One region of the Acetobacter sp. genome, then DNA from elsewhere that is predicted to be linked to it. Evidence: riboswitches for the same ligand, from Rfam matches in the RefSeq annotation. Region 1 holds a riboswitch; each other region holds the start of a gene.
The links. Region 1 has a riboswitch for fluoride ahead of LKE90_RS12285 (voltage-gated chloride channel family protein). Riboswitches for the same ligand answer to the same signal wherever they lie in the genome.

Region 2: another riboswitch for fluoride. It lies ahead of LKE90_RS08400 (chloride channel protein); the one in region 1 lies ahead of LKE90_RS12285 (voltage-gated chloride channel family protein).
Region 3: another riboswitch for fluoride. It lies ahead of LKE90_RS14280 (universal stress protein); the one in region 1 lies ahead of LKE90_RS12285 (voltage-gated chloride channel family protein).

Annotation. Positions count from the first base shown of each region.
Region 1 is NZ_JAKVME010000002.1:119,136-122,915, forward strand. Features, by position in the region: gene LKE90_RS12275 (universal stress protein) at 1-14, opposite strand, end outside; gene LKE90_RS12280 (hypothetical protein) at 51-443, opposite strand; gene LKE90_RS12285 (voltage-gated chloride channel family protein) at 447-1,841, opposite strand; fluoride riboswitch at 1,877-1,954, opposite strand; gene LKE90_RS12290 (hypothetical protein) at 2,431-3,780, opposite strand, start outside.
Region 2 is NZ_JAKVME010000001.1:1,891,145-1,894,924, reverse strand. Features, by position in the region: gene LKE90_RS08420 (hypothetical protein) at 1-327, shown strand, start outside; partial or broken gene LKE90_RS16485 (IS630 family transposase) at 350-472, shown strand; gene LKE90_RS08415 (EVE domain-containing protein) at 443-799, opposite strand; gene LKE90_RS08410 (VOC family protein) at 796-1,158, opposite strand; gene LKE90_RS08405 (MarR family winged helix-turn-helix transcriptional regulator) at 1,226-1,654, shown strand; fluoride riboswitch at 1,812-1,888, shown strand; partial or broken gene LKE90_RS08400 (chloride channel protein) at 1,924-2,979, shown strand; gene LKE90_RS08395 (hypothetical protein) at 3,106-3,243, shown strand; gene LKE90_RS08390 (hypothetical protein) at 3,625-3,780, opposite strand, start outside.
Region 3 is NZ_JAKVME010000003.1:15,120-18,899, reverse strand. Features, by position in the region: gene LKE90_RS14290 (MFS transporter) at 1-841, opposite strand, end outside; gene crcB (fluoride efflux transporter CrcB) at 1,162-1,575, opposite strand; gene LKE90_RS14280 (universal stress protein) at 1,594-2,412, opposite strand; fluoride riboswitch at 2,614-2,691, opposite strand; gene rho (transcription termination factor Rho) at 3,222-3,780, opposite strand, start outside.

The DNA.
Region 1 (3,780 bases):
GCAAGAATACGCATGGTCTTCCTCCTGAAATGATGGTGTTGCGTTCTCTGTCAGGGCGTTGACTGTGTGGCGAAATGCCAGGATTCAGCGGGTTTGAAATAAAGCGACGTATCTCTCAGCAGTGCCTCGTGGGAGAGGCAAAATGCCTGAAGCTGCTCATGGTCGCCCAGAATATCGACATAGACCGACAGAAGCGTATTGGGGATTTCCCCCAGTGTCTGCTGGATTTCCCCACTTCTCCAGAAGCCGTAATGTGCAAAGTGGGCATTCGAGCAGGTGAAGCCTGCTGCACGGGCCGCATGGACGATGTCACGATAGAGAGGACGGCGCTGGAACAGGCGGGCAAAAGGTTTCTGTTGTCCGCTTTGCGCCCGTGATGCGGACGTCATGAAAATCCGGAGAATACCGGCAGGTTCTGTCAGTAGGGTGGGCGTCTCGTGCATGGCTTATTTTCCGGTTTGTGTTGCTGGGTCAGAGGAGGTCTGGGTGCCGGTTTTCCGGACCCGCCGCCCGATGAAGCCACGGGCCTGCCGGAGCGCCATGCCCGCCGTAATGTAGGGATGTGCGGCCTTTGGAACGCCGATGCGCTGGGAAAGGTAGATCCCGGAATGACCGGAGCAGAGATAGGCAATGAAACAGCCCGTCGCGAGGTAAATGACGTCCGTGGCGCCAAACAGCTCGACCCCCATGAAGGTACAGGCCAGAGGGGTGTTGGCCGCTCCCGCGAAAACAGCGACAAATCCGACAGCCGCGAGAAGATCGGTCGGCACGCCGAGAAGGGTGGACAGCGTATGGCCCAGACCGGCGCCAATGAAGAAAAGGGGCGTGACTTCCCCGCCCTTGAAGCCGGTCGACAGGGCGGCGGCCGTGAAGACAAGTTTCCACAACCAGCTCCACGTATAGTCACCCGGATGGAAGAAATTGAGAATTGAAGCGCCATCCGGGGTGGCTGCCACCACACCGAAGCCGAGATAGTCCCGTGTTCCGGCGATGAAGACGAGCGCGATGGTCAGTACGCCGCCAATGGCGGGACGCAGCCAGGCAATGGGGCAAAGCGTGCGGAAAACCGGGCTGAGGCGGTGAACGGACTCTGCAAACAGCAGGCTGGTCAGGCCGAAGCAGACGGATGCCACACCGACCTTCAGCAGAAGCACCGGATCCGTATGAAAGATCTGGCCGGAAAGATCAGGATAACCGGCAAACGCGACCTTGTAAGGGACGTGATGAATGCCCCAGGCATGACACACCATATCCGCGAGGATTGCGGCTGCCGCGACCGGAACAAGGGCACGGTAGTCAATACGACCGATACTCAGCACCTCCATGGCGAACACGGCACCTGCGACGGGTGTTCCAAAGACCGCGCCAAATCCTGCCGCAATCCCGGCCATCAGGATGATGCGGACTGCACTGTCGTCCAGACGGAACAGGCGGGCAAACCCGGATGCGATACTGCCGCCGATCTGAACGGCTGTTCCCTCGCGGCCCACCGAGGCTCCGAACAGGTGGCTGATGACGGTGGCGATCAGGACAAGGGGCGCCATGCGCAGCGGCACACCGCCACCCGGTTCATGGATCTGATCGACGATCAGATTGTTACCCCCTTCGGCGGAACGCCCGAACCAGTGATACGCCAACCCAACAGCTACACCCGCCACCGGCAGGAACCACAGCAGGCCGGGATGGGCGAAGCGATAGTCGGTGACATGATCGAGCGCCCAGAGGAAGACGGCGCATAACGTGCCGACGCAGGCTGCCATAGGCAGCAAAAGCCCGCTCCAGCGCAGAACGGCGAGAATATTTACTACGATGGAATTCTGAAACAGCGGAAAACGACCCATGACCCTGAACACACTCCTCCCTCACGTGCCATTACGGCGAGGTAGGAGTCATCAGCCCTTCAGGCGGTTCGACTTCCAGAGGAAGTCAGGCAGAGTCCATTGCCGTTAAGCGATACTACGACTTATCTGTCGCCTCATGTCAATGATAAGTCTGTCAGTGGAAAAGAAATTTTGATAGCTTGACGAATAGGCCCAGACATTCCGCTTCCGCCCTCGTGTCGGACCACGGCAACTTTGTACAACCCTTTTGCAAAGCAGACATCGCAAGTTTGCGATTTGTGTGGCCGCTTGAGCCAAAAACTCCCTGTCTGCCTGTGAGCTGTCGCGCGCGAGATATCGACGTCTAAAGTAATACCAACCGTTGTTTGCTGAAATCCATATCAATAACGCGAACCTATTGGTTCTCCACATTGGCAGCAACACCCATATCCCCTTATGAGTTCGAGCAGTCAACAGTTGGTATAAGAATCCCCACCGCTGGAACCCGGCAACAGCAGCGAGGGAGAAACCTCTGTTTAAGAGTTTAAAATAATTAGATGACGAATTCGTAAGTATAAATCGCTTGTCCCCAGTGAGATAGTGGTTATACCTACTGTTCCTCTAGAATCTCGACATAGTTTGAAAGCTTTCGGTTCAAGTAGGTTTGTAGCGAGGGCAACGTAAGGTCCTTCGATGCGGTGAATTCGCATACTAATGACTTTCGCTTTATTGCTAGGTTGATTGAACTGTCATTATCGTTAGGACTTAGAGACAATTCGCATACGTTATAAGGTTCTATAACTAGGTCAGGACGATAAGAGAGAAAGCCCGTACTGTTGGTATTGTAGCCAGGAAAAATCTCTCTAAGTGCCTGCTCGTATTGCGATGAACGAGGCTGCCCTGCGGCCCAGAACTGCTCCAACGGAATGTAAGGGGTTCTACCGCAAATCGTCACCAAACCATCGAACTCGGCTCGATATGTATCAAGAGTTGTAATTTGGGTACCAGGGCCGTGATACTTAAGAGACTTCTCTATGATGGCTTTTGCATTCTCTGGTGACTGTTTAGACAATAGAAGCGAGGTGAACGGGTTCCCAGCGACAACAATTCTGAAATTCCATTCCGACTTGAGTAAGCTTGCTTTTCTTTGGTCACCCACATCAAAAAGATCCGTCCATCCATCTTTAAACGTTACAACATCAATAAATTGATTCTCGTTAACATTGTGCTCCACCTCTCCCAGTTCTAATGAATCGACGAGACCCCTTATATCGTCGCGGTTTGTTAGAACGAAAAGTGTTAATAGACACTTCTTGGGAGGTCGTCCAATTCTTGTTGGTGATGCCTTTTGAATGGCCTGATCTACTGCTTCAAATACTTCCTTGAATCCTTTTGCACTTAATATTGTATGAAACACATTCTTTTTTTCGGGGACGCCAGCACGATCTAAGCAATACCAGTAGGAAAATGGATTAAGACGGTTGGTATTGACTCGGACAACGGTTTCTTTCTCACGAGCTCCTGGCATGGGCATCTGTGTTGTTTCAACTAGCCCCTTGTGTTGTTTATTAACTTCTTCTTGGAACGCTAAAGCAAAAATATCGTCATTGGTAAACATGACAATTACAGCACCACGTAATTCTGTACGACATAGAGCAACAAAGCGTTGAGCGGACGCCACTATCATCTCTTGTGTCCGGCCAATTTGAAGAAACTGTTCGTCTGTCATTCCACGTATACCTTGGACGAAATAGTCTCTTTCGCAATTATCAGCAATAATTAGGCACGTTCTACTGGAATTATGTTTGCAGAATTCCTTTACTTTATTCACCCAGTTAGAGTCATCTTCAATCTGTATGAGTGCTGAATTTGTAGTATTTTCACGTATCAGATTGACATTTTTTCCGAACCCAGAAACAATTTGATGCCAAATGTTTCCTTCATCATAATCAATTGTAGT
Region 2 (3,780 bases), on a different contig from region 1:
GCTCTTGCAGACACGATCGGCAGTCCTGCCGCCAGACTGCGTGGCGGGGATCGTCTGTCTCACCGGATTGAGGCGCAGGCAGAGCGTATTCCCGTGCTGATTGCGGAGAAGGACGATCTGACCCTGTCCGAAATCCGTGCCCGACTGGCTGAGGACGGGCATCACTTCGCAATCAGCACACTGTGGCGTTTCTTCACGCGTCATAAGATCACATGGAAAAAAGACCGCTCACGCGGCGGAACAGGAGCGACCGGACATCCTGACACGACGACAGGAGTGGTTCGATGCCCAGCCCGATCTCGACCCGGCGCGGTTGGTCTTCATTGATGAAAGCTGGGCTTCCACCAATATGGCTCGGCGCTACGGACGGTGTTTACGTGGCCAGAGACTGCGCTCCGCTGTGCCGCATGGACATTGGAAAACCACGACGTTCATCGCCGGGTTACGGCTGACCGGCATCGTAGCGCCCATGGTACTGGATGGTCCGATCAACGGCCGCAGCTTCCAAACCTATGTCGATCGCGTGCTGGTAGGCGACGTCGCGGCGCCAGGGGGTGAAACCTTCAGACTGATCCGCAAGATAGGCTTTGCCCGGCCGCACCCTTCCGATCGCGGTGAAGGCGCGAAGAGGTGCGCCATCCCCCATGCGTTCGCGCGGCGAATAATAGACGAGGCCATCGCCTTCCGAGAGCTGGCGGGCAGGAGCATCCCGGCCATGGCAGAATTGGCAAAACCCGCCATTCTCGGCCGCTTTGACGTGATCACGGCTCGCGACGCCGATCCAGTAGTGTGTCGTCATATCGTGTGCGCCGTGATCGTGTAGCCGAACGGATCGCGAAACGCGAAATACCGCCCGAAGGGGCCGTCCTTCGGCGGAAAGGCAATCTTCGTCCCTGCCGCCTTCAATTCCTCATGCAGTGCATCGGCGTCATCGCAGCCGAACCACAGAGCGATGCCCCAGCCGAGTTTTCCCTGGACAGCTTCCAGATCGACCAGCGGCTTTCTGACCGCGAAGGGAGCGGGCTTGCTGTCGAAAACGATCGTCTGGGGCGTTTCCTGCAGCACAGGCAGGCCCAGCCTGTCTCCATAGAAGGCTCTGGCTGCTTGCAGGTCTTCTGTCTGGATGGCGATGAAATCCGGGCCGGTCAGTCTGGGCATGATTGCCTCCGTGGCATGGGATGATAGTATCAGGAGGCTAATATAATATAAGGCGCCTTATATTTCAATGACCAAAGACATGATTCCGCTGCTGGGGTATCGACTTAAGCTTGCGCAGCATGCTCTACACCGGAGCATGGAAGAGGTGCTGCGGCCATTGGGGCTCAGTCCCGCCCAATATGCGGCGCTCGCCGAGCTGAATGTGAGACCGGATCAGACCAATGCGGATCTGGCGGAGCGGGCTTTCGTCACTCCGCAATCGATGCTGGGCGTTCTGGCGAAACTGGAAGGATCGGGGCTGGTAGAGCGTCGGCAGGATAGTCGTCACGGTCGTCGCCAGCTCGCACGTCTGACGTCTGATGGATATGCCAAGGCGGAGGCCGCGAATGCAGCGATGATGCGGGTCGAGGAAGCGCTCGAGGCCGCGGTTTTTCCGGATACCGTTCAGAATGCGGTCGATCTGATGGACAGGCTTCAAGGCGCGATGTGCAAATAGGATCGTCGCTACGTCCAGTTTCTGGAAAACGCGAAACCAGTTCTCATGACCGAGATGAGGCGGAAGCGGAATGTCTGGGCCTATTCGTCAAGCTATCAAAATTTCTTTTCCACTGACAGACTTATCATTGACATGAGGCAACAGATAAGTCGTAGTATCGCTTAACGGCAATGGACTCTGCCTGACTTCTAAAGAAGTCGAACCGCCCGAAGGGCTGATGACTCCTACCTCGCCATAGTGGCATGTGAGGGAGGAGTGTGTTCAGAGTCATGGGTCGTTTTCCGTTTTTCCAAAATTCTATTGTAGCCAATAGTCTGACGGTTCTGCGCTGGAGTGGGCTTTTGCTGCCCATGGCGGCCTGTGTCGGTACGTTATGCGCCGTCTTCCTCTGGGCGCTCGATCATGTCACCGACTATCGCTTCGCCCATCCCGGCCTGCTGTGGTTCCTGCCTCTGGCAGGTGTAGCTGTCGGGCTGGCGTATCACTGGTTCGGGCGTTCCGCCGAAGGGGGCAACAATCTGATCGTCGACCAGATCCATGAACCGGGTGGCGGTGTGCCACTGCGCATGGCGCCCCTTGTCCTGATCGCCACCGTCATCAGCCATCTGTTCGGGGCCTCGGTGGGCCGCGAAGGAACAGCCGTTCAGATCGGCGGCAGTATCGCATCCGGGTTCGCCCGCCTGTTCCGTCTGGACGACAACGGGGTCCGCATCATCCTGATGGCCGGGATCGCGGCAGGATTTGGCGCGGTCTTTGGAACACCCGTCGCGGGTGCCGTGTTCGCCATGGAAGTACTGAGTATCGGCCGTATTGACTACCGTGCCCTTGTTCCGGTCGCGGCGGCCTCAATCCTCGCGGATATGGTATGTCATGCCTGGGGTATTCATCACGTCCCTTACAAGATCGGGTTTGCCGGCTATCCTGATCTTTCCGGCCAGATCTTTCATACGGATCCGCTGTTGCTGTTGAAGGTCGGTGTGGCAGCCGTCTGCTTTGGCCTGACCAGCCTGCTATTCGCGGAGTCCGTACACCGCCTTACCCCCGTTTCCCGCAGGATTTGCCCTGTTGCCTGGCTGCGTCCCGCCATTGGCGGCGTACTGACCATCGCGCTCGTCTTCATCGCCGGATCACGGGACTATCTCGGTCTTGGTGTGGTGGCGGCCACGCCTGATGGTGCCTCAATTCTCAATTTCTTCCATCCGGGTGATTATACGTGGAGTTGGCTGTGGAAGCTTGTCTTCACGGTTGCCGCCCTGTCGACCGGCTTCAAGGGCGGGGAAGTCACGCCCCTTTTCTTCATTGGCGCCGGTCTGGGACATACCCTGCCTCATCCAGCAACAGCGAGATGACGATCAGCGCGATAAAGGTGAACTAGCCTGGTTGCTGGCGAACCGTCTTCGCGACGAAGCGCCGCACCGCACCGGCCAGTGCTCAACCTGAAAGACGCTCCAATGGCATCGAATGTCATCAATTTCGCATCTGTCGTCCGGAACACGAAAACCGGCAGGGATGTGATCATCCGGGATCCGCGTTCACGGCACTGGGCGTTTCGTGCGCCGCAGATCGCCCGCGAGATCAGCGTCCGGTGACTGGGAAGCATGCGGCGATTTCACGGACACGCATGCTGCCGAGTGAGATTTGCGCGCTGACTGTGCGGGCATGGAATGCGTTCATTGAGGGTAGGGATCCCTGCTGCGGCTTTCCCGTGACCAGCACGACCGGTTCGCGCCGGGAGAGTCGGCATCATGGTTTTGAGAGCCATGAAGTTTACCCGGAAAGTATGCGCCCCGTTGAGAGCTCGGCTGGACATCTTCAGTTCCGTTTACGTTATGAGCCAACCAGACTTTCTGCTACATTCCCATCAATACTGTTCAAAATCTTTGGATCGACTGGCAACGAAGCAATATTTCCAACTTGGAAGTTGAGTGTTGGATTCATTAGTTTTAGATAACCCCATGCGACATTACGCCCTAAAAAGCAGTAAGTTTTTCAGTATAACTTTGAATGATAAAAGTAGAACTTCCAGATACATAAAGTATATATCCTTTTGGTGTCATTCTTACACCAAAATTCGAAGATATAATAAAAGTCAAAGTTATGCATTTATTAAAATAATATTCTGTATT
Region 3 (3,780 bases), on a different contig from region 1:
CACCGCACAGGAAGGCCGCAAGAGCGGAACCCGTGGCGATCCCGACAGCAAAGAGCGCGAGAAAGACCGCATTCCATGTCGGTGTCAGCTTCAGCACATCGCGCGTCACGGGAGACAGAAGCGACAGCATGGTCACGCCCATGATCCAGAACCATGCGGCGACCAGCGCCGCATACCATGAGCGTCGGTCGGCGCGCAGTTCGCGCAGCAGGGTGAGGCCGGAGGTCAGGATATTCCACTGTACACGCAGTTCAGGAGCTGCCGCAGGAGACGCGGGAATAGTCCGTGCGCTCAGCCACGAAAGACAGGCCAGTCCGACGATGCAGACACCTGCCTCGGTCGCTCCGATCTTTCCGGTCAGCACCGTGCCGACCACGGAACCGATCAGGATGGCGGCAAAGACCGCGCCTTCAACCAGCGCATTGGCGACGGGCAGACGCTCGGCTTCGATATGATCTGGAAGGATACCGTATTTTACGGGCGCAAAGAGTGATGCGACCACCCCGAATGCTGCCAGAGCGCCGAGGACGAGAGGAACGTTCTCGGTCATCAGCCCGGCTGCCGCCAGAAAGGCGATGGGGATTTCAATCAGTTTCAGAATGCGGATCAGCCGGGACTTGTCCATCCGGTCCGCAAGTTCTCCTCCGAGACCGGATAGGAAAGCAGCGGGGAGAACAAATGCAGCGGCTGCAAACGCCACGATCCACGGCGCTCCGTTTGAGACTGTCCAGAGAACCAGTGCGGCCAGAGCATTACGCAGAAGCGTATCTCCGAGCGAGGAGGCGAACAGGCTGATGAACAGCGGAAGAAAGCGGCGCTGTGTCAGAAGAGAAGCGGTCATATACCGGCTCCGGAGAAGGGTTGCTCTGGTGTGGGTCTAGTTAATGAACGATGTTCAATTTTGATAGCGCACCCGCACCCTGTTGGCAATATATTTTTGAACGTCGTTCATAAAAGCTTCTCCCTCTCCCCTCAAACGTATCGTGAGGACGTCCGTTCCTCCTGTCAGCTCTCCGACAAGGATTGATGAATCTGCTCTGATTTCAGGGGGGAATCGTTTTTCCGGCTCGCAGGTTTGATTCAGGTGAAGGCGTGTGTCCCTCTGGTCCTGCTGTGGCAGAAATCACCGGCTCAACGACGCATGAGCGAAAATGCTCGTCCCTATCCGGCAGGTGGATGTGCCGCATTGAGGGCCTGTGCGGCAAAATATCCTGCCGAGACGGACATCATGCAGAGCGCCACAGACAATCCGATATTCAGGAGCGCCCGTTCAGGAGCGCCATTGCGCAGCAGGTCCAGAGTCTGGAGGCTGAATGAGGAGAAGGTTGTATATCCCCCACAAAGGCCGACCATGAACACCAGCCGCGCCGTGTCGGAAACCTGAAGGCGCCCTCCACCGGCGGTCAGCGCGGCAAAAAAGGCGATGGCGAAGGAACCGGTCACATTGATCAGGATAGTTCCCCAGGGGAGAGACTGACTCCAGCGCGTCATTGCGAGGCCGACCCAGTATCGCAGCAGGGTTCCGGCAGCGCCGCCCAGTGCAATCAGGATCGTCGGTAATATGGTTGTGGGCATGTCCCGTTTTGTCTCCGGTCAGTGATGTGTGAGAATGGGAAGCGTGTCGTGTGCGAGGATATCCTGCGTTGCACCGCCGAAAAGCCATTCGAGAAAATGCGAGTGGGTATAGGCTCCCATGACCAGCAGGTCGCCGCCTGCGGCGAGCGCACGTTTTCTGATTTCCTCTCCAGCACCGGAAGGGGGAATGATAAAACGTTCTACGCAAACAGGAATATTCCCGGAACGAAGCTCGTGGACGATATCGGGCGTTTGTTCTTCATTCTCCCGCTCTTCGCCAATAAGGACCGTGACGTGGGCAGCCTGCTTCAGCAGCGGATGCGCCTCGATGACAAGCTGCTCCAGACTGGCTGACGGATGCCAGGCAATCACCGGACGGGTTGCCACAGTCTGCTTCCGCTGGAGAGGTGTAATGAGAACCGTTGCTTGCGCGTCATACAGGGCGCCGTCAAAGGCCTGCCTGACATAATCAGGATCATCAGAAAGCGGGCGTCCCAGAACCGTCAGGTCGGCCATTGCGGCCTGTTCGGCGACGATCGCACGTGGAATCCCTGAGATTTCAGACCATTCAGCTTTTTCCAATGGGGATGAAATCGCACGCCATTCTTTGAAGACTCTGAGCAGCGCAGCAGATCGAGCAGCCATTTCATTTTCAAAGTGTGTCGTGTCATCGGCGCTGGGGATGCCTTCGTCCGGTGACTGGAATTTTGGATCGGCAGCCAGACGTGGATGAAGGATCTTGATAGCACAGTCAGGGATTTTTTTTATAAGAAGGCCAACCGTTTCCAGCGTAAGGAGCGCTGTCTCAGGACGGTCGAGAATGACGAGAATACGCATGACTACTTTCCCCAGATAAGGTTGTCATTACCTGAAAACCTGACCATCCATCTTACGGACAAAACAAAAAATCAGTTGGAATCTGGATCTTTTCAGAGTCCGGGAAATGGTTGCGGGCTGCCGGTTCAGGCAGCGATTCAACGTGATGATTTCCAGAAAAGACCTATGATTCTGAACAGACTCCTCCTCCATGCTTCTATAGCGGGGGTAGGAATCATCAGCCTTTGCAGGCAGTTCGACCTTCGAAAAGATCAGGCAGAATCCATTGCCTTATGTCCGAAGTCTGTAGGCATGATCGTATTTCGTCAAGCGCATCCATCTCGCGAAGTGGAAGGAAGGTAAAGATTGACCGCTTTCGTAATCAAGGTATTGTTTTGGAGATAATCCTGTCGATGGGATGTGTGTCCGTATCTATATGACAGCACTAAAATACCTCGGTATTTCAAAAAATGCGCCGACAACATGTCGCACGCATATTACCGATGAACCTCTACCGAAATAACCGGACGGCTGTTTATTTCCAGCATGATTTTTGAAAGAAACGAAGCGCCCATTTAAGCTGGACCGGCTCCAGTCGGAAATGGCAAAAAACACGGATATGCTTCGTAAATATTAACAGGAACGTTCAAGACCGAGTCGCGAATCTCACAACGCAGCACATCTCCCCTGATCCAGACCTGTTGAAATGGATGGCTAAAGAGCCAGTGCTTTTCCGGATACAGGCTTCATTCCATCAAAAGATACAGACACAAAAAATGCCGTCTCAGGGAGACGGCATTTCAGGTATCAGTCCATCAGGCGCTGAAAAATCAGTTATTCATCGCTTCAAAGAAGTCATTGTTCGACTTGCTGTATTTCAGCTTGTCGAGCAGGAACTCCATGGCGTCCATCGTGCCCATCGGCGCGAGGATACGACGCAGCACCCACATTTTCGAGAGCGTGGCGCGATCGACCAGCATCTCTTCCTTACGCGTGCCGCTCTTGGTGATGTCGATCGCCGGGAAGACGCGCTTGTCAGCCAGTTTGCGGTCAAGGATGAGTTCGGAGTTACCCGTGCCCTTGAACTCTTCGAAGATGACTTCGTCCATACGCGAACCGGTGTCGATCAGCGCGGTCGCGATGATCGTCAGCGAGCCGCCTTCCTCAATGTTACGGGCCGCACCGAAGAAACGCTTCGGACGCTGGAGCGCATTGGCGTCCACACCACCGGTCAGCACCTTGCCCGATGAAGGAACGACGGTGTTGTAGGCTCGGGCCAGACGGGTGATCGAGTCGAGCAGGATGACCACGTCGCGCTTGTGCTCGACGAGACGCTTGGCCTTCTCCAGCACCATTTCCGTGACCTGCACGTGACGCTGTGCGGGTTCA